One region of the Streptomyces mobaraensis genome, then DNA from elsewhere that is predicted to be linked to it. Evidence: riboswitches for the same ligand, from Rfam matches in the RefSeq annotation. Region 1 holds a riboswitch; each other region holds the start of a gene.

The links. A riboswitch is a leader RNA that binds a small molecule or an ion and turns the genes downstream of it on or off. The one in region 1 is predicted to bind cobalamin.
Region 2: linked by a shared signal. The riboswitch ahead of K7I03_RS03210 (Nickel transporter NicT) and the one ahead of metE (5-methyltetrahydropteroyltriglutamate--homocysteine S-methyltransferase) in region 1 are both predicted to bind cobalamin.
Region 3: linked by a shared signal. The riboswitch ahead of K7I03_RS13835 (FecCD family ABC transporter permease) and the one ahead of metE (5-methyltetrahydropteroyltriglutamate--homocysteine S-methyltransferase) in region 1 are both predicted to bind cobalamin.

Annotation. Positions count from the first base shown of each region.
Region 1 covers NZ_CP083590.1:1,119,056-1,128,795, forward strand. Annotated here, with positions in the region: gene abc-f (ribosomal protection-like ABC-F family protein) at 1-1,514, opposite strand, end outside; gene K7I03_RS04625 (hypothetical protein) at 1,773-1,964, opposite strand; gene K7I03_RS04630 (alpha/beta fold hydrolase) at 1,993-3,036, opposite strand; gene K7I03_RS04635 (hypothetical protein) at 3,586-3,891, opposite strand; gene K7I03_RS04640 (2'-5' RNA ligase family protein) at 4,207-4,797, opposite strand; cobalamin riboswitch at 4,967-5,210, shown strand; gene metE (5-methyltetrahydropteroyltriglutamate--homocysteine S-methyltransferase) at 5,374-7,695, shown strand; partial or broken gene K7I03_RS04650 (enoyl-CoA hydratase) at 7,878-8,009, opposite strand; gene mmsB (3-hydroxyisobutyrate dehydrogenase) at 8,036-8,989, opposite strand; gene K7I03_RS04660 (enoyl-CoA hydratase/isomerase family protein) at 8,986-9,519, opposite strand.
Region 2 covers NZ_CP083590.1:784,905-794,644, reverse strand. Annotated here, with positions in the region: gene K7I03_RS03235 (hypothetical protein) at 1-595, shown strand, start outside; gene K7I03_RS03230 (MAB_1171c family putative transporter) at 588-1,802, shown strand; gene K7I03_RS03225 (cytochrome P450 family protein) at 2,038-3,243, shown strand; gene K7I03_RS03220 (YIP1 family protein) at 3,467-4,057, opposite strand; gene K7I03_RS03215 (APC family permease) at 4,165-5,697, opposite strand; cobalamin riboswitch at 6,004-6,226, shown strand; gene K7I03_RS03210 (Nickel transporter NicT) at 6,259-7,401, shown strand; gene K7I03_RS03205 (class I SAM-dependent methyltransferase) at 7,534-8,373, shown strand; gene K7I03_RS03200 (alpha/beta hydrolase family protein) at 8,395-9,636, opposite strand.
Region 3 covers NZ_CP083590.1:3,233,566-3,243,305, forward strand. Annotated here, with positions in the region: gene K7I03_RS13800 (hypothetical protein) at 1-1,228, shown strand, start outside; gene K7I03_RS13805 (LmeA family phospholipid-binding protein) at 1,402-2,106, shown strand; gene K7I03_RS34320 (putative leader peptide) at 2,273-2,353, shown strand; gene K7I03_RS13810 (sulfurtransferase) at 2,470-3,312, shown strand; gene K7I03_RS13815 (DUF1416 domain-containing protein) at 3,358-3,645, shown strand; gene K7I03_RS13820 (DUF3099 domain-containing protein) at 3,802-4,080, shown strand; gene K7I03_RS13825 (DsrE family protein) at 4,108-4,473, opposite strand; gene K7I03_RS13830 (FABP family protein) at 4,750-5,355, shown strand; cobalamin riboswitch at 5,350-5,479, shown strand; gene K7I03_RS13835 (FecCD family ABC transporter permease) at 5,580-6,668, shown strand; gene K7I03_RS13840 (ABC transporter ATP-binding protein) at 6,668-7,438, shown strand; gene K7I03_RS13845 (ABC transporter substrate-binding protein) at 7,489-8,523, shown strand; gene K7I03_RS13850 (Fur family transcriptional regulator) at 8,543-8,980, shown strand; gene ygfZ (CAF17-like 4Fe-4S cluster assembly/insertion protein YgfZ) at 9,034-9,740, shown strand, end outside.

The DNA of each region.
Region 1 (9,740 bases):
CAGGCCAGGGCGCTCTCCAGCTGCCCGACGCCGACGAGGTCGAGGTTGTTCGTCGGCTCGTCCAACAGCAGGAGCTGCGGGGCGGGTTCGGCGCACAGGACGCAGGCGAGCGTGGCGCGCAGCCGCTCGCCGCCGGAGAGGACGCGTACGGGCAGCTGGGCCCGGGGGCCGCGGAACAGGAACCGCGCGAGCAGGTTCATCCGCTCCGCCTCGGGCCGGCGCGGGGCGGCCGCCGCGAAGTTCTCCGCGACGGTGCGGTCGGGGTCGAGGAGGTCCAGGCGCTGCGAGAGGGAGGCGATGCGCCCGTCGGCGCGCCGGACGGTCCCGCCGTCCGGGGCCAGTTCGCCGGAGAGCAGCCGCAGCAGCGTGGTCTTTCCGGCGCCGTTGGGCCCGGTGAGCGCGATGCGCTCGGGGCCGCGGACGGTGAGGTCGACGCCGTCTCCGGCGAACAGCTCGCGCCCGCCGTGGCGCACCCGCAGCCGCTCGCCCAGGATGAGCGTGCGGCCGGCGGGGACGTCGGTGTCGGGCAGCTCCAGGACCAGCCGCTGCTCGTCCCGCAGGGCGCGGCCCGCCTCGTCGAGCCGGGCCTGCGCCTCGTGGACGCGGGTGGCGTGCGTCTGGCCGGCCCGGCCTGCGGACTCCTGGGCGCCGCGCTTCATGTTCCCGGCGAAGATGCGCGGCAGACCGGCGTTCTTGAGGTTGCGGGCGGCGTTGCTCGCCCGCCGCTCGGCCCGCTCCCGGGCCTGCCGCATCTCGCGCTTCTCCCGCTTCAGCTCCTGCTCGGCGTTGCGGATGTTCTTCTCCGCGACCTCCTGCTCGGCGCGGACGGCCTGCTCATACGCGGTGAAGTTCCCGCCGTGCAGCCGCAGTTCGCCCCGGTCCAGCTCGGCGATCCGCTCCATGCGGTCCAGCAGGGCCCGGTCGTGGCTGACGAGCAGGAGGCTGCCATTCCACTCCGAGAGGACGTCGTAGAGCCTGTGACGGGCGTCGGCGTCCAGGTTGTTGGTCGGTTCGTCCAGCAGCAGCACGTCCGGGCGCTTGAGGAGCTGTGCCGCCAGGCCGAGGCTGACGATCTGGCCCCCGCTGAGCGTGCCCAGGGTCCGGTCGAGGGCGAGCCGGCCCAGCCCGAGCCGGTCGAGCTGGGCACGGGTGCGCTCCTCGACGTCCCAGTCGTCGCCGATGGTCGTGAAGTGCTCCTCGCTCACGTCGCCGGACTCGACGGCGTCGATGGCGCGGATCACCGCGTCGACGCCCAGCACCTCGGCGACCGTGGGTTCGCCGGTCAGGGGCAGCGTCTGCGGGAGGTAGCCGACCGTGCCGTGGATGGTCACCGACCCGGCGGACGGGCGGAGTTCACCGGCGATCAGTTTCAGCAGGGTGCTCTTGCCGGAGCCGTTGGGCGCCACCAGCCCGGTGCGGCCCGCGCCGACGGTGAAGGAGAGGTCGTCGAAGACAGGGGTGTCGTCGGGCCAGGAGAAGGAGAGGCGGGAGCAGATGACGGTGATGTCGGACATGGAGGTGACCTCATGAGGAACAGAGGGCAGGGCCCTCCGCCGCGGCAAAAGCCGCCGCGCGGAGAGCGCACCGCACCTGAACAGGGAAAGAGGGGACGACGAGATGACCACGACGGCGGTACCGCCCGAAGCGCGCCTGCCGGTGGCCGATCAGATCCGGGTATCACCCGGAGATGTCGTCGTCACCCACCATGTCCGTCTCCTCTGCGAAAGGTCACTGACGCCGCGTACCCTACCAGGCCCGGCGCGGAGGCCGCCCTAGAGCCCCAGATCCCAGGCCAGGCAGCCGAGATGGGTCCGCACCCCGGGGTCACCGCCGCCGTACTCCGGCGGCGCGGCCGGCGCGGCCGCCTTCTCCTCGGTCATGTCCTCGTAGGCGATCCGCTCGGGCAGCGCGCCGAAACGCGCCTGCCGCACCGCGGAGTAGCTGTCCCGCATGGCCATCTTCATTCCTCCTCCTGACGGAGTTGACGAACGGTCAGAGCCGGTCGGCGTCGACGACGGCCCGGGCGAACGCTTCGGGCGCCTCCTGGGGCAGGTTGTGACCGATGCCCTTCAACGCCCGGTGGTCGTACGGGCCCGTGAACCGGTCCCGGTACGAGGAGCCGTCGCCGGGCGCCGTGAACGGGTCGCGCTCGGCGTCGAGCGTCACCGTCGGCACGGCGATGAACGGCCGGCCCGCGAGCCGCTTCTCGTACGGCTCGTAGCGCCGCTCCCCCTCGGCGAGGCTCAGCCGCCAGCGGTAGTTGTGGATCACGATGGCGGCGTAGTCCGGGTTCTCGAAGGCGGCAGCCGTGCGCTCGAAGGTGGCGTCGTCGAAGTCCCAGGTCGGGGAGACGGTGTCCCAGACCAGCCGGGTGAGATCGTGGCGCTTGTCCCGCTGCTCCATCGCGGCCCGGCCACGCTCGGTGGCGAAGTAGTACTGGTACCACCAGGCGCGCTCGGTCGCGGGCGCCAGCGGCCGCTGGTTCGCCTCCAGGTTGACGACGAGGTAACCGCCCACGGAGACCAGGGCCTTGCAGCGCTCGGGCCACAGCGCCGCGACGATGCCGGCGGTCCTGGCCCCCCAGTCGAATCCGGCCAGCACCGCCTTCTCCAGCCCGAGCGCGTCCAGCAGGGCGACGGTGTCGAGGGCGAGGGCGGACTGCTGCCCGTTGCGGAAGGTCCGGCCGGAGAGGAAGCGCGTCGTGCCGTGGCCGCGGAGGTAGGGGACGACCACCCGGTACCCCTCGGCCGCGAGGAGGGGCGCGACGTCGACGAAGCTGTGGATGTCGTACGGCCAGCCGTGCAGACAGACGACCGGCGGCCCGTGCGCCGGCCCCAGCTCCGCGTAACCGACCTCCAGCAGACCGGCTCTGACCTTCTTGAGCGTGGGAAAGGCGCCCTGCCGGCGAGGGCCGGCCCGCCGCTCCGTGGCGGCCTGCGCCGCCTCCGATGCCCCCGACACCCCCGGCAGCGCGACGGTGACCGCACCGCCGGCCCCGAGGCCGAGCACCTTGCCGAACGTACGCCGATCGATCATGCCGAGCCCTCCGTGCGTCGCGAAGTGCCTGCGCCCGCTGCGGGCGTGCGGACGACTATGACACAGGGTGCGTCACCGGTCAAACAGGTGACGCGAGCCAACTCGGCGCAGTCGGCGCGTGCTTGAGTCCGTGCCACGCTGGAGAAACCGCTCAAGGAGCCACAGAAGGAGCTCTGCCTGGTAGGCGATGTGCGGGAGCCGGCCGGCCGGCCTTTGTCAGGCGGTCCGCGCATGAGCGGGAAGCGGGAGTTCGGCCCCGGTCCGAACCGGGTCGGCGGGGTGCACCGACGGTCCGGCCGACGGTGAACGAGGCGAGGGCGCCCTCCAGAGCGCGCCGCGACTGGCGCGCCCGGCCGGGACGGGTGCCGGGAGCACACCGAGGGAGCCACCCTCGAACGGCGAGGTACGGGCGAACGGCGGAAACACCGGACGGACGGCCTTCGGGGCGCTAAGGTCCCTCCCTTAGAGCCCCGGAGAGCCCGAAGAGCCCCGAGGGGCGCCGGTTGGGTCGGCGCCCCTCGGTCCTTGCTTGCGCGGGTGCTGTCTCCGTCATTGCTCCCCGGAGCAGTTGCCCTGGACGGTCACCCAGATGTTGCTGTCGGGGGTGGTGCCACTGGCCACGATGCCCCAGGGGTAGCAGTTCTTCGGGAGCTTGCTGTTCGCGTTCGCGCGGGCGCCGTCCAGCGAGCCGGCGACCCCGGTGACGTAGACGTAGTAGGTGGACGAGCCCTCCGTCACCGCTCCCCGGGCCGGCGCGGCGGTGGCGGCCGACGCCGGGGCGGCCAGCGCCACGCCGGCGAGCAGGGTCGCCGCGACCGCGGTGAGTCCGGCCGTCCTCCGTAACTTTCCGTTCAAGGAATCCTCCCCATCAACTCTCCCAAGACGCACATCAGTTACGCCATACGTAAGAAATCTAGGGCAACCTCGCGCGCCGCGACAGTGTTGTTCCATGTGCAACCATCTTTCGTAACTGCCGCTCCCAGGACGGGTGAAGGCCCAGCCTGTCCCCCGCGACGCTGCTTTCCCTGACGGCCGGCCCGACGGGCACCCCGACACCGGGGACGGCTTGCCGGACCGGTCGCACGGCCGCCACCACGGCGGCCGAACCGTCCGCCGGCACACGACGCGGCGACGACGGCCTCACGACGCGCCGCGCCCCACTCCGTTTCCTCACCGGCGCCGAACCCCTCGGTCCCCCGCCCACCGCACCTCCCCCGCCCCCAGCGTGACCACGGCCCGCGTCCGCATGGGCTCCTCCCCGCGCCGCGAGAGCACCACGATCTCCTCGACCTCCCCCGGCATCGGGCCCAGCCGGGCGGCCAGCTCGGCGGCCAGGGCACGCGGCTCCGTGGTGCGCCCGAGGGAGAGGTGCGGGACGAAGCGCTCGCCGCGCCCGCGGCACAGCGGGAAGCGGGACGCCAGCTCGTCGTGCAGGCGCGCCCAGGGGGCCAGGGCGCCGCCCGCCGCCGGGTCGAGCCACACCGTCGCGTACCGCCGGTGCCGGAAGTACCGCACGCCCGCCGGCCGGACCGGGAAGGCCGGGCATTCGGCCGCCGCGGCGGAGAGCAGCGGCAGGGCCCGCGGGAAGTCCTCCTCGGGTACGAAGCCGAACAGCAGGTTGACGTGCGGTGGCCACCGCCGCACCTGCGGGTCGTACCTCCGGCGGATCTCCTGGATCGCCGGCCAGTGGGCGCGCGGCGGCAGCCACGCGACGGCCGTCCGGGCCGTCGGCGCCGCCTCCAGGACCAGGTCGCCGTCCACCCTTCCATGGTCCCGGCCGCACCCGGTCCGCACGAGTCGGACGGCCACCGCCCCTCCCACCGCACGCCCGCCACGCGTCCGCTGTCTCTCCCGCCGCACGCCCGTCCCACGTGTCCCACCTCACCTTCCGCATCACGAACTCCCTTCCGTCCCGGGCCCCGCACCCTCTAGGCTGACGAGCGCAGCTGGTTCGCCCCGCCCGCCAGACGGGAGCGTCGCAAGAGGGAACCCGGTGGGAATCCGGGACTGCCCCGCAGCGGTGAGCGGGAACGACCGCCGTCATACGCACTGGGCCCGACGCACGGGGCCCGGGAAGCGACGGCCAGTAGGTGTCTCGTACGGAGTCCGACGGGTTCCGTACGCCACGAGGCGCGCCCGCGAGTCCGAAGACCTGCCACCTGCCCGCGCGCGAACCACTCGTGCGCGGACATCCCGGTGACCTCGAGGGCGGGTCGGCGTACATACCAGGCGGACGACCGCGCCATGCCGCGCGCGCCCGGCCCGCCCGGTCCGTCACCCTTCGCGCTCTCGTCCCGTTCCGGGATCTCAGGGATCCATCTCGCGAAGGAGATCTCCGTGACCAGCAAGTCCGCAGCCGCGGCAGCACGGGCCACCGTGTACGGCTACCCCCGCCAGGGCCGGAACCGTGAACTCAAGAAGGCGATCGAGGGCTACTGGAAGGGCCGGGTGACGGCCGACGCCCTGCGCGCCACCGCCGCCGGCCTGCGCCGGGACACCTGGGAGCAGCTGGCCGCGGCCGGCCTCCACGAGGTGCCCACCGGCGACTTCTCGTACTACGACCACGTCCTCGACACCACCGTCATGGTCGGCGCGATCCCCGCCCGGCACCGGGCCGCCGTCGAGGAGGACGCCCTGGCCGGGTACTTCGCGATGGCGCGCGGTACGCAGGACGTGGCGCCGCTGGAGATGACCAAGTGGTTCGACACCAACTACCACTACCTGGTGCCGGAGCTGGGTCCGGACACGGTGTTCCGTGCCGACTCCGCCCGGCAGGTCGCGGAGTTGAAGGAGGCCCTCGCCCTGGGGCTGGCCGCCGCCCGGCCGGTCCTCGTCGGGCCCGTCACATACCTCCTGCTCGCCAAGCCCGCGCCGGGCGTGGACCCGGACTTCGTCCCGCTCACCCTCCTGGACCGCCTGCTGCCGGTGTACGCGGAGGTGCTGGCCGACCTGCGGGCGGCCGGCGCCGAGTGGGTGCAGCTCGACGAGCCCGCTCTGGTGCAGGACCGCACCCCGGCCGAACTGAACGCCGCCGAGCGCGCCTACCGCGATCTCGGCGCGCTGCCCGACCGCCCGAAGCTGCTGGTCGCCTCGTACTTCGACCGGCTCGGCGAGGCCCTGCCCGTCCTCGCCAAGGCGCCGGTGGACGGGCTCGCCCTGGACTTCACCGAGGCCGCCGCCGCCAACCTCGACGACCTCGCCGCCGTCGGCGGCCTGCCCGGCAAACGCCTGGTCGCCGGCGTCGTCAACGGCCGCAACATCTGGGTGAACGACCTGGAGAAATCCCTCGCCACCCTGGGCACGCTACTCGGCCTGGCGGACCGGGTCGACGTCGCCGCGTCCTCGTCCCTGCTGCACGTCCCCCTCGACGCGGCCATGGAGCGCGACATCGCGCCGCAGATCCTGCGCTGGCTGGCCTTCGCGCGGCAGAAGACGCGCGAGATCGTCACGCTCGCCAAGGGCCTCGCCCAGGGCACCGACACCATCGCCGCCGAACTGGCGGCCAACCGGGCCGACCTCGCCTCCCGCGCCGCCTCCCCGATCACCCACGACCCGGCTGTCCGGGCCCGGGCCGCCGCCGTCACGGCCGCCGACGCCCGCCGCTCCCTGCCGTACGCCGAACGTGCCGGCGCCCAGCGCGCCCGCCTCGGCCTGCCGCTGCTGCCGACCACGACCATCGGCTCCTTCCCGCAGACCGGCGAACTCCGCGCCGCCCGCGCCGACCTGCGCGCGGGCCGGATCGACACGGCCGGCTACGAGGAGCGCATCAGGGCCGAGATCCAGGAGGTGATCACCTTCCAGGAGAAGACCGGCCTGGACGTCCTGGTGCACGGCGAGCCCGAACGCAACGACATGGTCCAGTACTTCGCCGAGCAGCTCACGGGCTACCTCGCCACGCAGCACGGGTGGGTGCAGTCGTACGGCACCCGCTACGTCCGCCCGCCGGTCCTCGCCGGTGACATCTCCCGGCCGGAGCCGATGACGGTGCGCTGGACGACGTACGCCCAGTCGCTCACCGGCCGTCCCGTCAAGGGCATGCTGACCGGGCCGGTCACCATGCTCGCCTGGTCGTTCGTCCGCGACGACCAGCCGCTCGCCGACACCGCCCGGCAGGTCGCCCTCGCCCTGCGCGACGAGGTGAACGACCTGGAGGCGGCGGGTACTTCCGTCGTCCAGGTCGACGAGCCGGCGCTGCGCGAGACGCTCCCGCTGCGGGCGGCGGACCGCCCGGCGTACCTGGCGTGGGCCACCGAGGCGTTCCAGCTCACCACCGGCGGGGTCCGGCCGGACACCCAGATCCACACGCACATGTGCTACGCCGAGTTCGGGGACGTCGTGCAGGCCATCGACGACCTCGACGCCGACGTCATCAGCCTGGAGGCGGCCCGCTCGCATATGCAGGTCGCGCGCGAACTGGCCGCGCACGGCTACCCGCGCGAGGCCGGGCCGGGGGTGTACGACATCCACTCGCCGCGCGTGCCGAGCGCGGAGGAGGCGGCGGAGCTGCTGCGCGCCGGGCTGAAGGCGATCCCGGCGGAGCGGCTGTGGGTGAACCCGGACTGCGGGCTGAAGACCCGCGGCTGGCCGGAGACCCGGGCGTCGCTGGAGAACCTGGTGACGGCGGCCCGGACCGTCCGCGGGCAGCTGCCGGGGGCCTGACGCGGCGGGGGCCGCAACGGGCGGAGGGCGCCGGGGACTTGGGGTGGACGGACGGGCGCGCAGGGTACGACGGGTCCGACGGCGTGCGCACCCTTCCGCCCGGGTGGGGACGGGTCCGCCGGGCCGCACCCTCATGCGGCCCGGCGGACCCGTGCCGGCGGTCAACGCCCCGTACCGGCGGGTCAGCGATGCGCGAAGCACGGCGGCCGCTTCTCCACGGACGCCGTCATGCCCTCCTTCCGGTCCTCGGTCGCGAACACCACGTGGAACAGGCGGCGTTCGAAGCGGACGCCGCCCTCGGCGAGGGTGGTCTCGCAGGGCGGCGTGCCGTCGGCCCCCGTCATGCCTGCCCCCCGTCCGGGGCCTGCCCCGAATTGTCCCGTATCACGCGGAAGATCCCGGAGAAGTCCTCCTCGGCCCCCCTGCCCTCGGCGAACGCGGTGTACAGCTCGGCCGCGCGCAGCCCGAGGTCCGCGTCCACGCCGCCCGCCCGGATGGCGTCGGCGGCGAGGCGGAGGTCCTTGGCCATCAGTGGGGCGGAGAAGCCGGGGCGGTAGTCGCGGTTGGCCGGGCTGGCCGGGACCGGCCCCGGCACCGGACAGTTGACGGTCAGGGCCCAGCACTGCCCGGAGGACGTGGACGCCACGTCGTACAGGGCCTGTTGAGAGAGGCCGAGGCTCTCGCCGAGGACGAACGCCTCGCTGATGGCGATCATCGAGATGCCGAGGATCATGTTGTTGCAGATCTTGGCGGCCTGCCCGGAGCCCGCGGGCCCGCAGTGCACGATCTTGCGGCCCATCGCGGCCAGCACCGGCTCGGCCTCCGCGAACTCCGCCGCCTCGCCGCCGGCCATGAAGGTCAGGGTGGCGGCCTCGGCGCCGAACACCCCGCCGGAGACGGGGGCGTCCAGCGCCCGGTGGCCGGCCGCGCGCGCCGCGTCGTGGGCGGCCCGGGCGTCGGCGACGTCGATCGTCGAGCTGTCGACGAACAGCGTGCCGGGCCGGGCGGCGGCCAGCAGGCCCCCGTCCGTGTAGAGGCCGAGGACGTGCCGGCCCGTCGGCAGCATCGTGAAGACGAGCTCCGCGTCGGCGACGGCCTCCGCGGCCGACGCGGCGGGCCGGACACCGGTCTTGGCGGCGGCCTCGACGGCCTCGGGCAGCAGGTCGAAACCGGTGACCCGGTGTCCGGCCGTGACGAGGTTGGCGGCCATCGGGCCGCCCATGTTGCCCAGGCCGACGAAGCCGATGGCCTTGCCGGTCATCGGCGTCTTCTCGTTCTCTGGGGTCGCAGTCACCAGGGCACCTCCTGTAGTGGACCGTCGCCGGGGGCCAGGGTGGGCTCCCGGTCACCGAGCGGGGCGAAGTAGCGCTCGACGTCCTCGGCGGAGACGTCGGCGAGCGTGGCGGGCGGCCGGCGCGGGTTCCGGCCCCTGTCGGCAACCTGGGCGCGGGCGCCCTCCACCAGGTCCGGTGTGGCGAGGGCGGCGCAGGGGACGCGGTACTCCCGTTCCGGCATGCGCTCCGGCGGGCCGAGCGCGGGGGCGTGGGGCTGGGGGGCGAGGGTGACCTTGGCGGCGGTGGGTGACGTGGCGAGGACCGCCTCGGCGGCGTCCTCGGCGGCGGGGTGCCCGCACGCCCGGAGCCGGTCGAGGATCTCCTCGACCGTGCCGGCCGCGTAGCATGGGTCGATCCGCTTCCGGTGGGCCGCCAACTCGCCCTGGGCGGGCGGCGTGACGCGGCCGGGGAGGGCGTCGTGGACGGGCCGGCGGGCCAGGGCGGCGGCGAGCGGACCGCGCGGCCGGCATCCTGACTCCCGGATCGCCACGCGCCTTCCGCCTTCCCGACGTGCGCCGCCGTTCCGTCAGTGACGTTCCCCCTGTTCGACGGCCGCACTCGCGCGGACGGCCCCTCGCCGGCGAAGGCGCGCTCCCGGCCGCAGGGGCGGGATCGTGCCGGCGCACACCGATTTCCCTGCACCACAGGCTTGTTGGCCCGACCATATAGTCGGGCGTCCTGGTAAGTCCAGGGTCGGCCGGGCGGGGAGGA
Region 2 (9,740 bases), 330 kb from region 1:
CCGACGGTGCAAGCAGCTCATCGCCGAGCTCGCGCTGCCGGCCTCCACCGATCTCCGCGGCCTGTGCGCCGTCGTCGCCCGCCGCGTGGGACGGCCGATCCACCTGGTGCCGATGAGCCTCGACGGCGTCGTCTCCGGGATGACCGCCACCACCGACGACGGCTACTGGGTCGTCTACGAGCTCAAGACCTCGCCCTGGCACCAGGTCCACATCGTGCTGCACGAGATAGGGCACCTGCTGCTCGGCCACGACCAGGACCCGGCCGTCACCGAAGACGCCCTCAAGGTGTGGACGCCGTCCGTCGACGTCGCCACCGCCATGCGCCGGATGGGGCTCACCATGGGCCTGGCCCGGCACCACTGCTACGACAACCTCACCGAGCGCGAGACCGAGATCCTCGGCACCCTCCTCATGGAGAAGGTCGTCCCGCCCCCGCCCGGCCAGGAGCAGCCCCTGGAGGGCCCGGCCGCCGAACTCGCCGCCTCCCTCGGCCCCGCGCTCCAGCACGTGCGCCGGACCCGGACCGACGACGGCGGCGCCGGTGGACCGGACGGCGGCACCGGCGGAGCGGACGGGGGCGGTGCCGGTGTTTGACGCCCTCTACCTCACCTTCTCCGCCGTCACCTGGGTCATCGTCGCCTACAAGGCCCGCGCCTGGTTCCGCGACCGCGGCAACACCGACCTGGGCCTGACCGCGCTGATGACCGCCGGCGTGCCCGTCGTCTTCCTGTTCTCCGCGCCGAGCGTCTACCGCGCCTTCGACAGGCTCACCGGCGTCGCCAACCTGGCGATGGTCTTCCTCTACTCGGCCGTCGTGCTGTTCGCCTCCGGCGCCACCGTGCTGCTGCTCCGCTGGACCAGCCGCGGCGACGCCGCCGCGCACACCCGCGCGGTCGCGCGGTCCCGGTTCGCGGTGGCCGCCGTGGCGGCGGCCTGGACGGCGGCGATCGTCTGCTTCGCCGTCGGCCGCCCGGACGCCGTCGAGCACCCCCGCGACTTCAGCACCGCCTACGCCGACGCCCCCGGCGTGGTCGCCTTCCTGGCGCTGTACCTGGCCATCTTCGGCACCAGCCTCGCCGGGCTCGGCGTCCTGTGCCCCCGCTACGCCGCCACCCTCGGCCCGTCCTGGCTCTCCAGGGGGCTGCGCACGCTCGCCGCGGGCTGCTGGCTGGGGCTGCTCTACTGCGCCTGCAAACTCGCCGGGTTCGTCCTCACCTGGGCCGGCCGCGACGTGTACTGGCTGTCCAACGGCGTGGCCCCGATGAGCGCGTCGGTGGCGGCCCTGCTCGTCCTGCTCGGCTTCTCGCTGCCCGCCGTCGGCCCCCGCGCCACCGCCTGGCGCCGGCTGCGCCGCCTCCACCCGCTCTGGGAAGAGGTCACCGCGCACGTCCCCGAGGTGACCATCGGCACCTCCCGCTGGGTCTCCCGCTGGCCGCTGGCCGACCTGGAGTGGCGGGCCAACCGGCAGATGGCCGAGATCCGCGACATCCAGCGCGGCGTCCGCCGCCATGTCGAGCCCGCCGCCCTGGAGATCGCCCACCGCAGGGCGGACGCCGCCGCGCTGGACGAGCGCCGGATCGCCGCCGTGGTGGAGGCCGCGGCCTTCCGCCGGGGCCTGGCCAACCAGGCGACCGGCCACGTCCCGGTCCCGCACGCCGACAGCGTGGTGGTGACCGTCAGTTCCGATCCGGCGGCCGAGCACGAGCACCTGGCGCTCGTCGCCGACGTCTTCCACGACCAGCTGGTCGACGCCGTGCTCAAGGAGTTACGGGAGACCAGTGCGGAGCGCCGTCCCCACTGAGGACGCGCGACCCACAGACGTGGCGGCCATGGACGGGGGTCACGGCCGCCCGCGGCGCGGGCCGGCGCCGGTGCCCGTACTCACGGGACCGATGCCGGCCCGCGCCGAACTCTTTCGACGGGAAAGGCGCACTCTTCCGACGAGCGCACTCTTCCGACGGGAAAGGTGAACTCTTCCGACGGGAAGGCGAGGGCCGGGAACCGCCGCCCGCCGCCACCCCCCTAGGGTCGACGGCATGCGACGACCCATCGACGTACGCCCCCTCATCGCCGACCCGCACGGCACCCTCGCCACCCTCCGGGAGACCGGCCCGGTCCACCGCGTCCAGGGCGCGGACGGCAACCCCGCCTGGCTGGTGACCCGTTACGAGGACGTCCGCCGGGCGCTCGCCGACCCGCGGCTCTCCCTCGACAAGCGCAACGCCACGCCCGGCAACTACGCCGGCCTCTCCCTGCCCCCGGCCCTCGACGCCAACCTGCTCAACATGGACCCCCCGGACCACACCCGCGTCCGCCGCCTGGTGGTCAAGGCGTTCACCCCCGGCCGGGTGGAGAAGCTGCGGGAGCCGGTGCGCCGCCTCGCCGACGGACTGCTCGACGCCGTCGAACCGGCGGGCTCCGCCGACCTGCTGGCCGCCTACGCCGGTCCGCTGCCCATCATGGTCATGTGCGACCTGCTGGGGATCCCGGAGGAGCGGCGGCTGGACTTCCGGGCCTGGACGGACGCCCTGATCACCCCCGACCCGGCCCGTCCGGAGGCGGCCCGCGAGGCGGTGGGAAGCATGATCCGCTTCTTCGCCGGCCTGCTCGCCGCCAAGCGCGCCGAGCCCGCGGACGATCTGCTGTCCGACCTGATCGCCGTCCGGGACGGCAGCGACCGCCTCTCCGAGGACGAACTGACCTCGCTCGCCTTCCTCCTGCTGTTCGCCGGCTACGAGAACACCGTCCACCTGATCGCCAACTCGGTGCTGGCCCTCCTGGACCACCCCGAGGAGCTCCGCACCCTGCGAAAGAATCCGGACGGACTCGCGGCGGCCGTGGAGGAGCTCAACCGCTGGGACGGCCCCGGCCCCCTGGCCATCCGCCGCTTCCCGCTGGAGGACGTCGAGATCGGCGGCGTCACCGTCCCGGCCGGCGAAACCGTGCTCCTCTCCCTGGCCTCCGCCAACCGCGACCCCGCCCGCTTCCCCGACCCCGACCGCCTTGACCTGCGGCGCAACACCTCCGGCTCACTGGCCCTGGGTCACGGCATCCACTACTGCCTGGGCGCCGCGCTCGGCCGCATGGAGACCGAGACCGCCCTGGCGGCCCTGCTCGAACGCTTCGAAAAACTGGAACTCGCCGTTCCGAGAGAGGAACTGAAGTGGCGTCCGTCCATTCGCGCGCGTGGCTTGATTTCGCTCCCCGTGCGCTGGTCGGCCACAAGCCGAACACGTTTTTGATGCATAACCCATCCTTGATGAGGTAGAACTGTCTTCGAGCCCGCCCGGTGTGCATCCCCCGTCGCACCGGGCGGGCCTTCGCATGCCCGGAGCCGGGCGCACGGCGAACCGGCCCGCCGCGGTGACGGGCCGGAGGCCGGGGACGCTCCGCGACGGGCCGGAGGGGCCGGGGGACGCTCCGCGCGGCGCCGGAGCGCCGGGAGCCGCCCGGGGCGGCGCTCGGTCAGCCGCTGCCCGGGGGGAACTTCAGCAGGGCCACCGCCGCCAGCATCTGGATGCTCACCGCCGCCACCGCCTTGCGGGTCGGCAGGTGGTGCTGGCCGCGGATCAGGAGGGTGGCCAGGGCGCAGCCGAAGACGGCGGAGGCCGCGGCGGTGGCGCGGACGGGGATCGAGGCGCTCGGGAGGCAGGAGTCCAGGACCAGCCGGGGGAGGTCGGTGGTCCAGAAGACGAGGACGAACAGGCTCGCCGTCGGCCCGGGCCGGCCGTTGCCGCCGAGCCGGCGGGCGATGGCGTGGGTGACCAGGCCGAGCAGCACGCTGGCGAGCAGGACCACTCCCGAGCCGATGGCCATGGCCTCCAGGGCGAGCGCGGGGCTCACGTCCCACTGGGCCCAGAACGAGTCCTTGGCCATGGTCCCCAGCGCCCCGCAGAGCAGGCAGAGGAACATGGCGGCGCCCCAGACGCTCCGGTCCCGGGCCTCGTCGAGCACTTCGACGGGCCGGTACCAGAGCCCGAATATGAGCCGGTGCCAGAGCAGCTTGCGCCGTCCGGAGTCCGGGGGGCGGGGGGACGTCGTGGTGGTCAGGGGCATGGGGACGATTCTCTCACCGCCCTGGGAGGTGATCCCGGGGCGGGCGCGGCGGGCCCTCCGTGCGCCGGATCCCGACGGGGCGTCAGGCGGGCGTTTCGGGTGGTGCGTCAGGCGGGCGTGGGCTCCACCGGGCCGGCGCCGGCGTCCGGTTCGGGGGCGGCCCCCTCACCCGCGTCCCCACCCGTGCCCTCACCCGCGTCCGGCAGGTACTCCTCGCTGATCTCCCGCGGCCCGAACGGCCAGACCCGCTCCACCCGCGCCCACAGCAGGAAGGCCAAGCAGCCCGCGCCGAACCAGGCGAGCGACCACTCGATGGGGTGCCGCCCGGGCGAATTGCGGTCCGCGTAGCCGTAGATGACGAGCCACCCGACCAGCGCCACCAGGCTCGGCAGCGGGTAGAGCCACATCCGGTACGGGCGCGGGAGCGTCGGCTGGCGGCGGCGCAGGACGGTCACGGCCGCGATCTGCCCCAGCGCCTGGACGAGCACCATCACCGTGGTCAGCAGCTGGATCAGCGTCGCCAGGTCCGTGTGACGGCCGATCAGGAAGCCGACGCAGCCGATCGCCCCCATGCTCAGCAGACCGAGGACGGGGAAGCGGTGGCGCGGGTGCAGGGTGCCGAACGCGCGGAAGAACACCTTCTCCCGGGCCGCGTTGTAGGGGATGCGGGAGGCGCCCAGGAGGCCGGTGAAGACCGACGCCACCGCGGTGATCAGGACGAGCACGGTGACGACGTCGGCGGCTCCCTTCCCCCAGGTGCGTTCCAGCACGGCGGAGGCGACGGAGGACGAGGCGACGTTGTCCGCGTCGAGCATGTCCCGCCAGTCCACGACGCCCAGGGTGCCGATCTGGAGCAGCAGGTAGATGCCCATGATGCCGAGGATGGAGTAGATGATGGAGCGCGGGATGGTGCGTCCGGGGTCCTTGATCTCGGCGCCCATGTAGGCGGTCGTCCAGTAACCGCCGTAGTCGTAGATGCCGATGGTCAGCCCCGCCGCGAAGCCGATCCAGAAGTGATTGCTCGTCAGCTCGAAGGCGTGCGAGGGGTAGGTGAACGCCCGGTCCGGGCTGAAGTGGGTGAACGCGGCGGTGATCACCAGCACCACGGCCGCGATCATCACGCCCCAGAGCACCGTGGTGATCCGGGCCATGTTCTCCACCCGCCCCCACAGCAGCGCCACGACGACGACGATGAGCGCGAGCCCGGTCAGGTCCCCCTGGGTCGGGGTCATGCCCGGCCAGAGGTATCCCAGGTACTGCACGAAGCCCATCACACCGCTCGCCATCGCCAGCGGCACGTAGAGCATGGCCGTCCAGACGAACAGGAAGGGCATCAGCCGGCCCGTCCGGTACTGGAATGCCTGCCGGAGGTAGACGTAACTGCCGCCCGCGCCCGGCAGGGACGCGCCGAGCTCGGCCCACACCAGGCCGTCCGCGAGGGCGAGCAGCGCCCCCGCGAGGAAGCCGATGACGGCCTGCGGGCCGCCGAAGGCCGCGACCATCAGCGGGATGGTGACGAACGGGCCGATCCCGCACATCTGGCTCATGTTGATGGCGGTGGCCTGGAACGGCCCGACGCGGCGGACGAATCCGTCCCGGCCGTCCGGCCCGTCGGCCCGCTCTCCCGCTCTCTCCGCCATGGCGGCCACCCTTCCCGTCGGCGCGATACCTGCACTCGTACACCGGCCCGCCCGGCCCGTCCATCACCCCGGACGGAGTGGGCCGGACCGGTGCGCGGCCACCGCCCGAACAGCGCACGGGAGTTGGGGCCCACGGGCCGGACGGGATGCTGGGTGACTCTGGCCGGGCGCTCCGCGCCGAGTCAAGACCCGGGGCGCACGGGGCCGGAGCGCGGCACGGGACGGAAGCCGCTACCGGAACCGGTGCGCCCCCTGAGGCAGGACATGACAATCACCACTCTCGGTGCATCCGCACTGGCAGGGGCGTTACAGTGACCCGGCCGTGGTGTTCGGGAAGACCGGTGCAGGACCCTCCCAGGGGGATCCGATTCCGGAGCGGCCCTCGCCACTGTGATCGGGGAGTGACCGTCCCGTTCCGCGCGGCCCACCGGGCGCGTGGAGCCACTGGCCGCAGCCGGCTGCCGGGAAGGCGGGGGCGGACGCGAACGAACCCGTCAGCCAGGAGACCGGCCACGGCATCTCAGTGAACCGATCCACGAGGTGCTGGAGCGTGAACCCCCAATGACCCTGCCCACCGACGCGTCCACCGGTGCGTCCACCCAAGCCGCCGCCGGGCCGTCCGCCGCCTTCCGCTGGCGCCGCGAGGACACGATGCGGACCGCCGGCCTGCTCGCCGTCATAGCCGCCCTGCACGTCGTCGCCTTCGGCGTGCTCTTCCTGCTCGTCGTCCCCAACGACTACCACGTGGGATCCAAGGTGTACGGCGTCGGCCTCGGCGTCACCGCCTACACCCTCGGCATGCGGCACGCCTTCGACGCCGACCACATCGCCGCCATCGACAACACCACCCGCAAGCTGATGGCCGACGGCAAGCGCCCGGTCTCCGTCGGCTTCTGGTTCGCCCTCGGCCACTCCAGCGTGGTCGTCGCCATGGCCGCGCTGGTCGCCGGCGGCACGCACATGGCCAGCACGCTGATGGACGAGGACTCGTCCACCCACCAGACGCTCGGCGTCGTCGGCACGTCCGTCTCCGGCGGCTTCCTCTACCTCATCGCCGCCCTCAACCTCGTCGCCCTCGCCGGCATCCTGCGCATCTTCCGCGCCATGCGCGAGGGCCGCTACGACGAGGCCGAACTGGAGAAGCAGCTCGACTCGCGCGGCTTCATGAACCGCATCCTCGGCCGGTTCACCCGCTCCATCACCCGCCCCGGCCAGATGTACCCGCTGGGCTTCCTGTTCGGCCTGGGCTTCGACACCGCCACCGAGGTCACCCTGATGGTGATGGCCGGCAGCGGCGCCGCCGCCGGACTGCCCTGGTACGCGATCCTCTGCCTGCCGCTGCTGTTCGCCGCCGGCATGAGCCTCTTCGACACGCTCGACGGCACGTTCATGAACTTCGCCTACCAGTGGGCGTTCTCCAACCCGGTCCGCAAGGTCTACTACAACCTCACCATCACCGGCCTGTCGATCGCCGTCGCCTTCCTCATCGGCACCATCGAACTCGTCGGCGTGCTGCACGAGAAGCTGGACCTGGACGACGCGGTCACCGGCTGGATCGCCGGCCTCAACCTCGACAACGTCGGCTTCGTCATCGTCGGCCTGTTCGTGGTGGTCTGGGCCGCGGCCCTCGCCTACTGGCGCCTCGCCAAGGTCGAGCAGCGCTGGGCCGCGCGCGGCGCGACGGCCCCGGCGGCGGAGGGCTGACGCGCGACGGGCGGGCCCCGGCGGCGTCCCCCTCCGTCCCCCGCCCGCCCGGGATTTCGCGGGGGCGGGACGGACGGACACCGCCGGGGCTACCGTGAGAACGGAAGCGTCCGCTTTTCGACGAGGAGGCCCATGGAACGCGAGAAGATCACCCTCACCGGAGTCCCGGAAACCCTCCTCGCCACCCTCTACGCCCGCGCCGTCGACAGCCGGTCCCGCCACTCCCTGCTGCACGACCGCACGGCCCTGGAGACCGTCCGGCGCATCGACTACGACTTCCGCAGGACGGGCATGGCGTCCGTGAACGCGGCCGGCGTCGCCCTGCGCGCCCGCTGCCTGGACGACTGGACGGCCGAGTTCCTGGCCCGGCACCCGCGCGCGACCGTGCTCCACCTCGCCTGCGGCCTCGACACCCGGGCGCACCGCGTCGCCCGGTTCCCGGAGACCCGCTGGATCGACGTCGACCTCCCCGAGGTCGTCGCCCTCCGGAACCGCCTCCTCCCGCCCGCCGACGGCGACCACCGCACCCTCGCGACCTCCGTGACCGCCGACGGCTGGCTGGAGGAACTCCCCGCGGACCGGCCCGTGGTGGCCGTCTTCGAAGGACTCGTCCCGTATCTGCGGCCGGAGGACGGCGAACGCCTGATCCGGCGCATCACCGCCCATTTCCCGGGCGGACAGCTGCTGTTCGACTGCCTCAACGGCCTGGGCGTCCGAGCGCAGCGGCTGATCCCCCTCTTCCGCAGGACCGGCGCGACGCTCCACTGGGGCATCGACGACCCCCGCGCCCTGGAACGCCTGCACCCCGGCCTGACCTGCCTCGACGTCGTCCGTGGCTGCGACCTCCCCGATGTCCGCAGGGTCCCGCCGCTGTCCCGTGCGGAGGCGCGCCTGACGAGTCTCGTGCCCGGGGTGCGGGATGTGTTCCGGCTGGTGCGCTTCGAGTTCCCGGGCGCCGCGTCCGGCTCTTGAGCCGCTTCCGGCCCCCAGGGCTTACGCGCCGCGGGCTGCCCGGTCGGCCGCCTCCCGCCCGCACGGCGGCAGGTACCGGCCGAAGAAGGAGCGCACCAGCCCCCGCACCGCCGGGACGGACCGCTCCGGCCCGGCCGGGCCGACGAGGGCGTCCCGGTCCCGGGCCGGCATCAGGCCCGCCGCCTGGAGCCGGGGTGCCAGGGCCGCGTAGTCGGTGAACACCCAGTGCCCGGCGCCGTGGAGGAGGCGGCGCCGGGCCCGGCCGCCCGAGCGGGCCAGCACGGCGGGCCAGGAGCGCTCGAACCGCTGGTTCCGGAAGCCGTCCGTGCCGGCCAGCAGCAACGGCCGGTCCGTGCCCTCCCGTGCCACGGGGAACAGCTCCCCGGGCCGGCCGTCGGCGGCCGGCGGGTGGTCGAGGTACCCCTCCAGGTTGACGCCGGCCCGGATCCGGCGGTCCGCGCGCAGGGCCTCCGTCACCGCCGTCCCGCCCAGGGAGTGCCCGTACGCGCCCACCCGCCGCAGGTCCAGGGCCGCGCCGAGCCCCCGGGGCAGCGGGCGCCCGAGCGCCTCCGGTGACCGCCCGGCGGCCGCGTCCGCCAGCCGGTCGAGGACGAACCGGAGGTCCGCGATCCGGGTGTCGGCCAGGACGGTGAAGAGCTCCGGTCCGGGCTCCCCGGTGAGGACGGTCGGCCGCACCCGCTCCCGCCCGGGCGCGGCCACCGGGAACTCCACCTCGCCGGCGTCCCCCGGGTGGTCGACGGCGGCCACCACGTACCCGTGGCTCGCCAGGTCCTCCGCGAGCCCGGTGCCCAGGGTGCGCGGATCCCCGCCCCCGGGGCTGTACAGCAGCACCGGCCGGCGCCCCGCGAGGGCGGGCGCGTCGACGTACGCGTGGGCGCGCGTGGCGGCCCAGTCCACACCCGCCGACGGCAGGCGGTGCACCCGGACGTCGATCTCCGCGAAGAGCGCGGCGGCGCCCGGCGTCATCTGCCGCGCGCGGATCCGGCCCCGGACCGGTCCGGCCGGGTACCACACGGTGACCATCACCTCCCGGACCGGGATCCCGGGCGTCAGCGGGTCGGGCCGGGAACGGTCGACCAGGTACAGCACCGTGGCCCCGACCGGATGCGGACCGCTCGGCGCCGGCAGCCGCAGGACGACCGGCCGGCCCGGGGCGGCCGCGCCCCCGGCCGGCGGCAGCCCCGCGGCCGCCGCGGCGGCGATGACGGACCGTCTGCTCACGGTCGGACGCGTGTACGGCATGATGCTCCCCTTCGTTCGACGGCCCCCGCGCGTCGGTGCGGCGGCCACGACGGGCATGCTGGCCGCCGGCGGCCGGCCCGGACGAACGTTCAGGCCGACGCCGA
Region 3 (9,740 bases), 2.1 Mb from region 1:
GCAGCAGGCGCCGCAGCAGCCGCATCACCAGGCCCAGGCCCACCAGCACCAGGCCCACCAGCACCAGGCCCAGGTCCAGGCCCACCAGCAGCAGCACCCGCAGGCGTCGCAGCAGACCGGGGCCGCCTGGCCCACGGCCGGCGGGCAGCAGGGCTGGGCGCCCGCCGACGACCAGCCGACGCAGACGTGGCAGGCCCAGACCTGGGAGACGCAGACCTGGCAGCAGCAGCTGCCGGTGGCCGAGCCGTCGTACGGGTCCCAGCCCTCCGTCCCCTCTCCCGCACAGGCCCCCGTACAGACGCCCGCGCAGGCCCCCGCCTGGGCCGGTGCCGCCGGGCCGGAAGCCGACGCCGCGGACTGGCCGCGGCACCGGCGGCCCGAGCCGGCCGCCGGGTTCGGGACGGACCCCGGCAGCCGGCCGGGGGCGGTGCCCGCGCGGGTGCCGGCCGTCGTCGAGGAGCCGGAGCGGCCGATGACGGCCGCGGAGAAGGCCAAGGCGGAAGGGCGGCCGCAGATCCTGTCGCCCGGCCTGCGGCCCGCGCTGCTGACGGCCGTCCTGGCCGCGCTGGTGGCGCTCGCCGCGCCTCTGGGCCAGGCGGCGCTGGCCGTCCCGGTCGTGCTGCTGCAGGCGGTGACCGCGGCGGGCTGGTTCCGGCTCAACGGGATGTGGCCCGCCCGCCAGGGCATCGCGCTGGCGTTCCTGGGCGGTCTGGTCGCCGACGCAGGCCTGCTGGCCGTCAAGGCCGAGCGGGCCCCCACGGTGGTCCTCGGCACGCTCGGGGTCTGGCTGCTGCTGGTGGTCATGCTCCAGCTGCGCAGTCACGCCTCGCCGGACGAGCGGCTGTACGGGCTGACGACGGCCGGCGGTTCGACCGTCCTCGCGGTCCTCGCGGCCGGCCATCTGGCCGCGGACACGGACGCGGTGGTGGTCGGCGGCATCGCGGTCGCCGTGACGGTCCTGGCCCGGGCGCTGCCCCTGCCGTCGATGGCGTCCCCGGTCGTCGCGCTGCTCGCGGCGGCGGGTGCGGGCGTGCTCGGCGGGCAGCTCACGCACACCGGGGGCTCGGCGGCCCTGCTGGGCCTGGCGGCCGGCGTCTGCGCCCTGGCCGGCCTGCGGGTGGCGAGCTACGACTACCCGTCGCGCTTCGTGCACATGACCGCGGGTGTCGCCCTGCCGCTGGCGCTCGCCGCCCCGGCGGTCTACGTCGTGGGCCGGGCGCTCTTCTGACACACCCCGCAGGTTCCGACGGGCCGTGTGACCCGTCACGTGGGCCGTCCCCGGAGAACCGGGGGCGGCCCTCCGCCGTCTCCATGGTCGTCAGGACCACCGGTGCCCGACCACCGGCTGGGTAGGCTCGCCGGAACGGCAAGCCCGAACCGACCCTGGGGGAACGTCACCCGATGCGCGCCATACGCACCCTGCTGATCCTCTTCGTGATCCTGGGCGGCCTCTTCGTCGCCGCCGACCGTGTGGCGGTCTGGTACGTGGAGGACGAGGCGGCGGGCAAGATACAGAGCAGCCAGAACATGTCGGGCAAGCCCGACGTTTCCATCAAGGGCTTCCCGTTCCTGACCCAGGTGGCGGACTCCAAGCTGGACGAGGTCGAGGTCTCGCTGGACGGCGGCGTCACGGCCGGCACGGGCGACAAGTCGATCCGGGTCAGCGACTTCGACGCGACCCTGCACGGCGTCCGCGTCGACAGCAGCTTCACCTCCGCCGTCGCCGACCGGGCCACCGGCACGGCCCACATCTCGTACGAGGACCTCAGCCGCATCGCCGGGCAGGGCATCACCGTCGGCTACGGCGGCAAGGACGCGTCCGGCACCAGCCGGGTGAAGGTGACGGGCAGTATCCCGCTGCCGATGGGCGTGGTGAAGCGGAGTGTGGTGTCCACGGTGAGTCTGGTGGGGGACACGCGGGTGCGGGTGCACGCGGAGAAGGTGCCCGCGGATCTGCCGGGGCTGGAGGGGCTGATTCGCTCGAAGACGGATTTCGAGCGGGAGATCACCGGGTTGCCCCGGGGGATCAAGCTGGAGAAGCTTGAGACGAATGAGAAGGGTGTGGAGATCACACTGGGTGGGACGGGTGTCCGCCTGGCGGGATGAGCCCCAGCCCCGCCCCTTCGCCGTTTCCTGGGGCTGCGCCCCAGACCCCCCTTTCGCGGCTCCGCCGCTCGTCCTCAAACGCCGGACGGGCTGAAATGCGAGACAATTCGTCTCACATAGCGACACACCGGTGACACCCCTCCCCCACCCTCCCTACGATCGCATCATGAGGCGACAGGCGGATCTCACCAAGCGGCGGGCAGTCGACCTGTGCCGTGTGGCCGCCATGCTGTGTCGTCGTGCCTGACGGGGCTCCGCCCCCTCTTCGGCCGGCCGCTCCGGCCCCCCTCCCGCATCACCGCCATGTGCCGGCGCCCGGCGCGCCGTCGGCGTACCTCAGCAACTGCCCCGGAGGAGAACAGCATGAGCCGCAATGACGTCCTGGTGGATGCCGACTGGGTCCAGGCCCGCATCGACGCAGGCGACGCCAAGACCGTCATCGTCGAGGTCGACGAGGACACCTCGGCCTACGACAAGAACCACATCAAGTCCGCCATCCGGATCGACTGGCGGACGGACCTCCAGGACCCCGTCCGCCGCGACTTCGTGGACCAGGCGGGCTTCGAGGAGCTGCTGTCCGCGAAGGGCATCGCCAACGACGACACGGTCGTCCTCTACGGCGGCAACAACAACTGGTTCGCCGCCTACGCCTACTGGTACTTCAAGCTCTACGGCCACCAGGACGTCCGCCTCCTCGACGGCGGCCGCAAGAAGTGGGAGCTGGACTCGCGCGACCTGGTCGCCGAAGTCCCGCGGCGGCCCCGCACGGAGTACAAGGCCAAGCCGCAGGACGCCTCGATCCGCGCGTTCCGGGACGACGTGCTGGCCGCGATCGGCAGCCTGAACCTGGTCGACGTCCGGTCCCCCGACGAGTTCAGCGGCAAGCTGCTCGCCCCCGCCCACCTCCCGCAGGAGCAGTCGCAGCGCCCGGGCCACGTCCCGTCGGCGCGCAACATCCCCTGGTCCAAGGCGGCCAACGACGACGGCACGTTCAAGTCGGACGACGAACTCCGGGCCGTCTACGAGGGCGCGGGCGTGGACCTGACGAAGGACACCATCGCGTACTGCCGGATCGGCGAGCGGTCGGCGCACACCTGGTTCGTCCTGCACGAGCTGCTCGGACAGCCCAACGTCCGCAACTACGACGGTTCCTGGACCGAGTACGGCTCCCTCGTCGGCGTGCCGATCGAGCTCGGCGCCAACTGACCCGCCCGAGCGACACCACCAGGACCACGAGGAAAGGTACGCAGCATGTGTGGAGCCAAGGCCGGCGGCCCCGACGCCTCGACGGCCAAGCCGGGCGAGACGACCATCCAGGGTTCCGTGACCCGTGACGGGGTGCCCGTCGCCGGTTACGTGCGTCTGCTGGACAGCGACGGCGAGTTCACCGCGGAGGTCCCCACCTCCGCGACCGGGCAGTTCCGCTTCTACGCGGCCGAGGGCACCTGGACGGTCCGCGCGCTCGTCCCGGGCGCGACCGCCGACCGTACCGTCGTCGCCCAGGAGGGCGGGCTGGCGGAGGTGGCCATCGCCGTCTGAGCGAGCCGTACAGAGCACGGCGCCTCGCGCGCCGGACGGCCGGAGGGCCGCACCCCGGGGTTTGGACGACCTGATGGCGGGGTGCGGCCCTCCGGCACGCCCTCGGACGGGCCGCGCGCGCTGTACGGCGACCGGGCCCCGCCGTACCGTTGAAGCATGTACGCGCGGCGGCGCCACCTGTACTTCGCCATGATGGGCACGTGCGTCGGGACGTTCGTCCTGGCCTGGGCCGTCGTACGGCTGTGGTCCGTGCCCGCCGCCATCGGCATGTGCCTGTTCGCGATGGTCATCCCCCCGGTGGCGGCCATCGTGGCCAACCGCCGGGGCCCCGACGACCGCTGGTGGGACGAGGAGACGGGCGACCCCGAGTCCGACCGCTGGTGGAACGAGCTGGACGACCGGCGCGGCCGCGACGACCAGCGGGACGGCCCGTGACGGCTCAGCAGAACGATCAGTGACGGCTCAGTAGACCAGTGCCTGCACGCCGTCCGCCATGGCCTCGCCGACGAAGACCTGGGCACCCGCGATGCGCGCGCCCTCGATCAGGTCCTTCTCCTCGATGTCCCGCCGCGCCGCGCACTGCGTGCAGACGGTGATCATGCCGCCGCCCGCCCGGATGCCGTCGATCAGCTCCGGCAGCGGCGCCGCGTGCGGCAGTTCGAACTCCGCCGCCCGGCCCGGCAGGGCGAACCAGGACGACTCCCCGGTCAGCCACAGCGAGACCTCGACGCCGCTCGCGACGGCGACGGCCGCCACCGTGAACGCCTGCGAGCACCGCTCGGGCGCGTCCGCGCCCGCCGTCACCTTGATCACGAGCTTCTTCCGCATGGGATCACTGTAGGCCGGGCGCCCGTTCCCGGGGGCTCGTGCGGCCCGTACCACCTCACACCGCCGTTCCGGACCGGGCCGACTAGACTCGTCGCAGGTCCGTAACCCCTCACTCCGACCGAGGAGCGCGCTCGTGCTTGAGGCAGTCTTCACCACCCTGCTGGTCCTGGTCGCCGTCGGCGTTCTCTCGTTCGCCGGGCTGACCTGGAAGAAGCTGTACCAGGGCCAGCGCTGAGCCTCCCCGACCACCCCCTACAGATCGTCTGAGCTGAGCCCATGATCGAGATTCCGTCCGACCTCCACCGGGACCTGGTGCCCCTCGTCTTCCTCCTCGGCAAGTGGGAGGGGGCGGGCGTCGCCGACTTCCCGGGCTCCGAGAAGTGCAACTTCGGGCAGGAAGTCACCTTCACCCACGACGGCCGGGACTTCCTGGAGTACGTCTCGCACAGCTGGGTGCTCGACGCCGAGGGGAACAAGGTCCGCCCGCTGGAGACCGAGAGCGGCTACTGGCGGATCGACAAGGACCGCAAGGTCGAGGTCGTCATGATCCGCGACCAGGGCGTCGTCGAGGTCTGGTACGGCGAGCTCGCCGACAAAAAGCCGCAGATCGACATCGTCACGGACGCGGTCGCGCGGACCGCCGCGTCCGGCCCGTACTCCGGCGGCAAGCGCCTCTACGGGTACGTCAAGGGCGACCTGATGTGGGTCGGCGAGAAGGCCACCCCCGAGGTGCCGCTGCGGCCGTACATGTCCGCGCAGCTGAAGAAGACCGCCGACGTGGCCGCTCTGGAGGAGTGGGCGCGGAACCTGCCGGACGACCTGCCGGACGGCGTCTCCTTCTTCCGCCCGGACGGCACCCCCTACAACCCCGAGCAGCCGTAAGCCCCAGGCTGCCGTACGAAGCGCCCCGCGGGGGAAGTCCGGTCGAAGTCCGGCGCTGACCCGCAACGGTAGGCAGAGCACCCGCTCTGCGAGCCCGATCACCCGCGGCGGTGTCAGCTCCTGACAACTCGCCGTGGACTGCGAGGGGAGGCCCCCCGCGGCGCGGCGGGGCTCCTCCGGGCACGTCTCGCCCGGGCCCACGGCCCGAGCCGAAGGCGTCCCCCTTGGCGACCACCGCACACGCCCCGCCCGGCCCCGGCACCACCGCACCGGCGCGGCGGATCCCGCTGCCACCCCTGCTCGCCGGGCTGGCCGTGGCCCTGCTCGGCTCCCTGCTCTGCTGCGTCGCCCTCGGCTCCTCCGGCATCGGCTGGGGCCGGGTGCTCCACTACCTGGGCGCGGGGCTGACCAGCGGCAGGATCGGGGCGGACGAGGTCTCCGCCTACACCATCGTCTGGGAGCTGCGCTTCCCGCGCGCCCTGCTGGCGGCCGTGGTCGGCGCCGGGCTCGCCGCCGTCGGCGTGGCCACCCAGGCGCTGGTCCGCAACGCCCTCGCCGACCCGTTCGTGCTCGGCATCTCCTCCGGCGCCGCCGTCGGCGCCAACGCGGTGCTCCTCTTCGGCGTGCTCGGCTCGCTGGGCGTCTGGGCGCTGTCCAGCGCCGCGTTCCTCTCCGCGCTCGCCTCCATGGCCCTGGTGTACGCGGCGGCCCGCGGCACCGGGCACGGGCTGACCCCGCTGCGGCTGGTGCTGGTCGGGACGGCCATGTATTACGGCTTCTCCGCGATCACCACCCTGATGGTCTTCAGCGCGGACCGCGGCGACGCCGCCCGCTCGGCGATGATGTGGCTGCTCGGCAGCCTGGGCGGGGCGAGCTGGCAGTCCGTGCCGATCGCCGCCGGGGCCGTGCTGCTGGGCCTGGGTTATCTGCTGTGGTCGGCGCGCGGCCTGAACGTGCTGGCCATGGGCGACGAGACGTCGTCCGCGCTCGGCGTCGACCCCGAGCGGCGGCGCCGGGTGCTGTTCGTCGTGGTCGCGGCCGTCACCGGTGCCGTGGTGGCCGTCAGCGGCGCCATCGGCTTCGTCGGGCTGATGGTCCCGCACGCCACCCGGATGCTGGTCGGCGCCGACCACCGCCGGGTCCTCGCGGTCGCGCCGCTGCTGGGCGCGGTGCTGCTGGTGTGGGTGGACGTCGTCTCGCGGCTGTTGCTCGCGCCCGTCGAACTGCCGGTCGGGGTGATCACGGCGCTGATCGGCGTGCCCTGTTTCATCCTGCTGATGCGCCGGCGCGGCTACACCTTCGGAGGGGCCTGATGCGGGTCGACATCGAGGACCTGTCGGTCGAGGTGGCCGGCGCCCGGCTGGTCCGGGACGTGGAACTGCGGGCCGGGAGCGGGCAGTTCGTCGGTGTCGTCGGCCCCAACGGCAGCGGGAAGTCGACGCTGCTGCGGTGCGTCTACCGCGCGCTGCGGCCGACGCACGGCCGGGTGCTGCTGGACGGCGACGACCTGCACGGGCTCACCGCCCGCGAGGGCGCCCGGCGGCTGGCGGCGCTGCCGCAGGAGTCGGGGAGCGAGTTCGACTTCACGGTCGCCGAGGTCGTCGCGATGGGCCGGCTGCCGCACCAGCGGGGAGCCGGCCGCACCTCCCGCGAGGACACCGACGTCTGCGCGGCGGCCCTGGAACGGGTCGGCGCCGGGCATCTCGCGGACCGCGGCTTCCTCACCCTCTCCGGCGGCGAGAAGCAGCGCGTCCTGATCGCGCGCGCCCTCGCCCAGCGGCCCAAGGTGCTCGTCCTGGACGAGCCGACCAACCACCTGGACATCAGCCAGCAGCTCGAAGTCCTCGCGCTGGTACGGGACTCGGGGCTCACCGTGCTCGCCGCGCTGCACGACCTCAACCTCGCCGCGACCCACTGCGACGTCCTGTACGTCGTCCACGGCGGGCGGCTCGTCGCCTCCGGACCGCCGGACGAGGTGCTGACGTCCGGGCTGCTGGCCGACGTCTTCGGCGTCCGGGCGCACCGGGTGCCCCACCCGGTGTCCGGCGTCCCGCAACTCCTCTTCGACCGCCTGCCCCGGTGATCCCGGTGACCCCGGTGACCCCCTTCCCCAGGAGCCCCGCCATGCGAGCCATGCGCACCGCCCGCGCCCTCGTCTGCCTGACCGCCGCCCTCGCCCTCGCGGGCTGTGGCGCCCAGGTGGACGACGAGAAGACCGACGACGCCAAGAAGGCACCGGCCTCCGGCCACTACCCCGTCACCATCGAGAACTGCGGTGTGAAGACGGTGTACGACAAGGCGCCGCGCCGGGTGGTGACCAACGACGTGGGCATCGCCGAGATCATGTTCGCCCTCGGCCTGGAGGACCACATGGCCGGCTACGTGGCGCCGGACTACAAGACCAGCCGCGAGGACGACATCCCCTGGAAGGACGGCTACGACAAGGTCAAGCGGCTGTCCACCAAGCAGATCAACAAGGAGATGGTCCTCGACGCCAGGGCCGACCTCGTCTTCGCCGGCTGGAACTACGGCTTCGGCGAGGGCGACGGCTTCACGCCCGCCGCGCTCAAGAAGCTGGGCATCGGCTCGTACGTGCTCACCGAGTCCTGCCGCAGCGGCAGCGGCAAGGAGCGGGGCGTGATGCCGCCGCTGGAGGCGCTCTACACCGATCTCACCACCCTGGGGAAGATCTTCGACGTCGAGGACCGGGCGGCGAAGCTCATCGCCGGGTTCAAGAAGAAGGTCGCGGACGCGCAGGCCGCGATCCCGGCGGACGGCAAGCGGCCCAAGGTCTTCCTCTACGACGACGGCCGCGACAAGCCGGTGACGGCCGGCGCCTACGCGGGGCCGCACGACATCATCACCAAGGCCGGCGGCGACCACGTGATGAGCGACCTGAAGGACACCTGGACGACCGTCGGCTGGGAGACGGTGGTCGACCGGCGGCCCGACGTCATCGTCATCAACAACTACGGTGACGTCACCGCCGAGGAGAAGCGGAAGTTTCTGCTCTCCTACCCGCCGCTGGCCGACGTCCCGGCCGTGAAGAACAAGCGGATCTTCGTCCTCGACTATGTGGACCTCGTGGAGAGCCCGCGCAACCCGGACGCCGTCGCGGCCCTGGCCGGCTACCTCAAGGAGGTCCGGGAGGGGGTCGGGGAAGGCTGACCCCGCCTAGACTGGAGGCGTGGTGGACACCGACTGGCAGAGCGATCTCCGCAAGCGCGGCTACCGGCTGACGCCCCAGCGCCAGCTCGTCCTGGAAGCGGTGGACCGGCTGGAGCACGCGACGCCGGACGACATCCTCACCGAGGTCCGCAAGACGGCCGGCGGCATCAACATCTCCACCGTCTACCGGACGCTGGAGCTCCTGGAGGAGCTCGGCCTGGTCAGCCACGCCCACCTCGGCCACGGCGCCCCGACGTACCACCTCGCGGACCGGCACGACCACATACACCTGGTCTGCCGGGACTGCACCGGGGTGATCGAGGCGGGACTGTCGGTGGCGGCCGACTTCACCGAGCGGCTGCGCGCGGAGTTCGGCTTCGAGACGGACATGAAGCACTTCGCGATCTTCGGCCGGTGCGGGTCCTGTGCCTCGGGGAAGGCTCCGGCCGGCTCATAAGGCGGACCGTACGGGGCATCGGCCCACGCCCGCGCGAGTCGTAGGCTGGGCGCATGCTGCGTCAATCCAAGAGCCCTCTGCTGTCGCTGCCCGGCGCCGTCCCCGCCGAGGGCCCGGACGAAGGCGTCGCCGCGCACTACGGCGACCCGTTCCGCGAGCAGCGCGCGCTCGCCGACGGGTCCGGCTTCGTCGACCTCTCCCACCGGGGCGTGGTCGCCGTCTCCGGCGACGACCGGCTGAGCTGGCTGCACCTGCTGCTCACCCAGCACGTCAGCGAGCTGCCGCCCGGGCAGGCCACCGAGGCGCTGATCCTCACCGCCAACGGCCACATCGAACACGCCCTCTCCCTCGTCGACGACGGCACGACCGTCTGGGCCCACGTCGAACCCGGCACCCAGGAAGCGCTGCTCGCCTACCTGGAGAGCATGAAGTTCTTCTACCGGGTGGAGGTCGCCGACCGCACCGACGAGATCGCCGTCGTCCACCTCCCCGCCGGCTCCATCACCGAGGCCCCCGACGGCGTCGTCGTCCGCGAGACGCCGCACGGGCGCGACCTGTTCCTGCCGCGCGAACGCCTGGAGTCCTTCGCGGCGGACCACGGCCCCGCCGCCGGCACCCTCGCCCTGGAGGCCCTCCGCGTCGAGGCCCACCGGCCCCGGCTCGGACTGGAGACGGACCACCGGACGATCCCCCACGAGCTCGGGCTCATCGGCACGGCCGTCCACCTGCAGAAGGGGTGCTACCGGGGGCAGGAGACGGT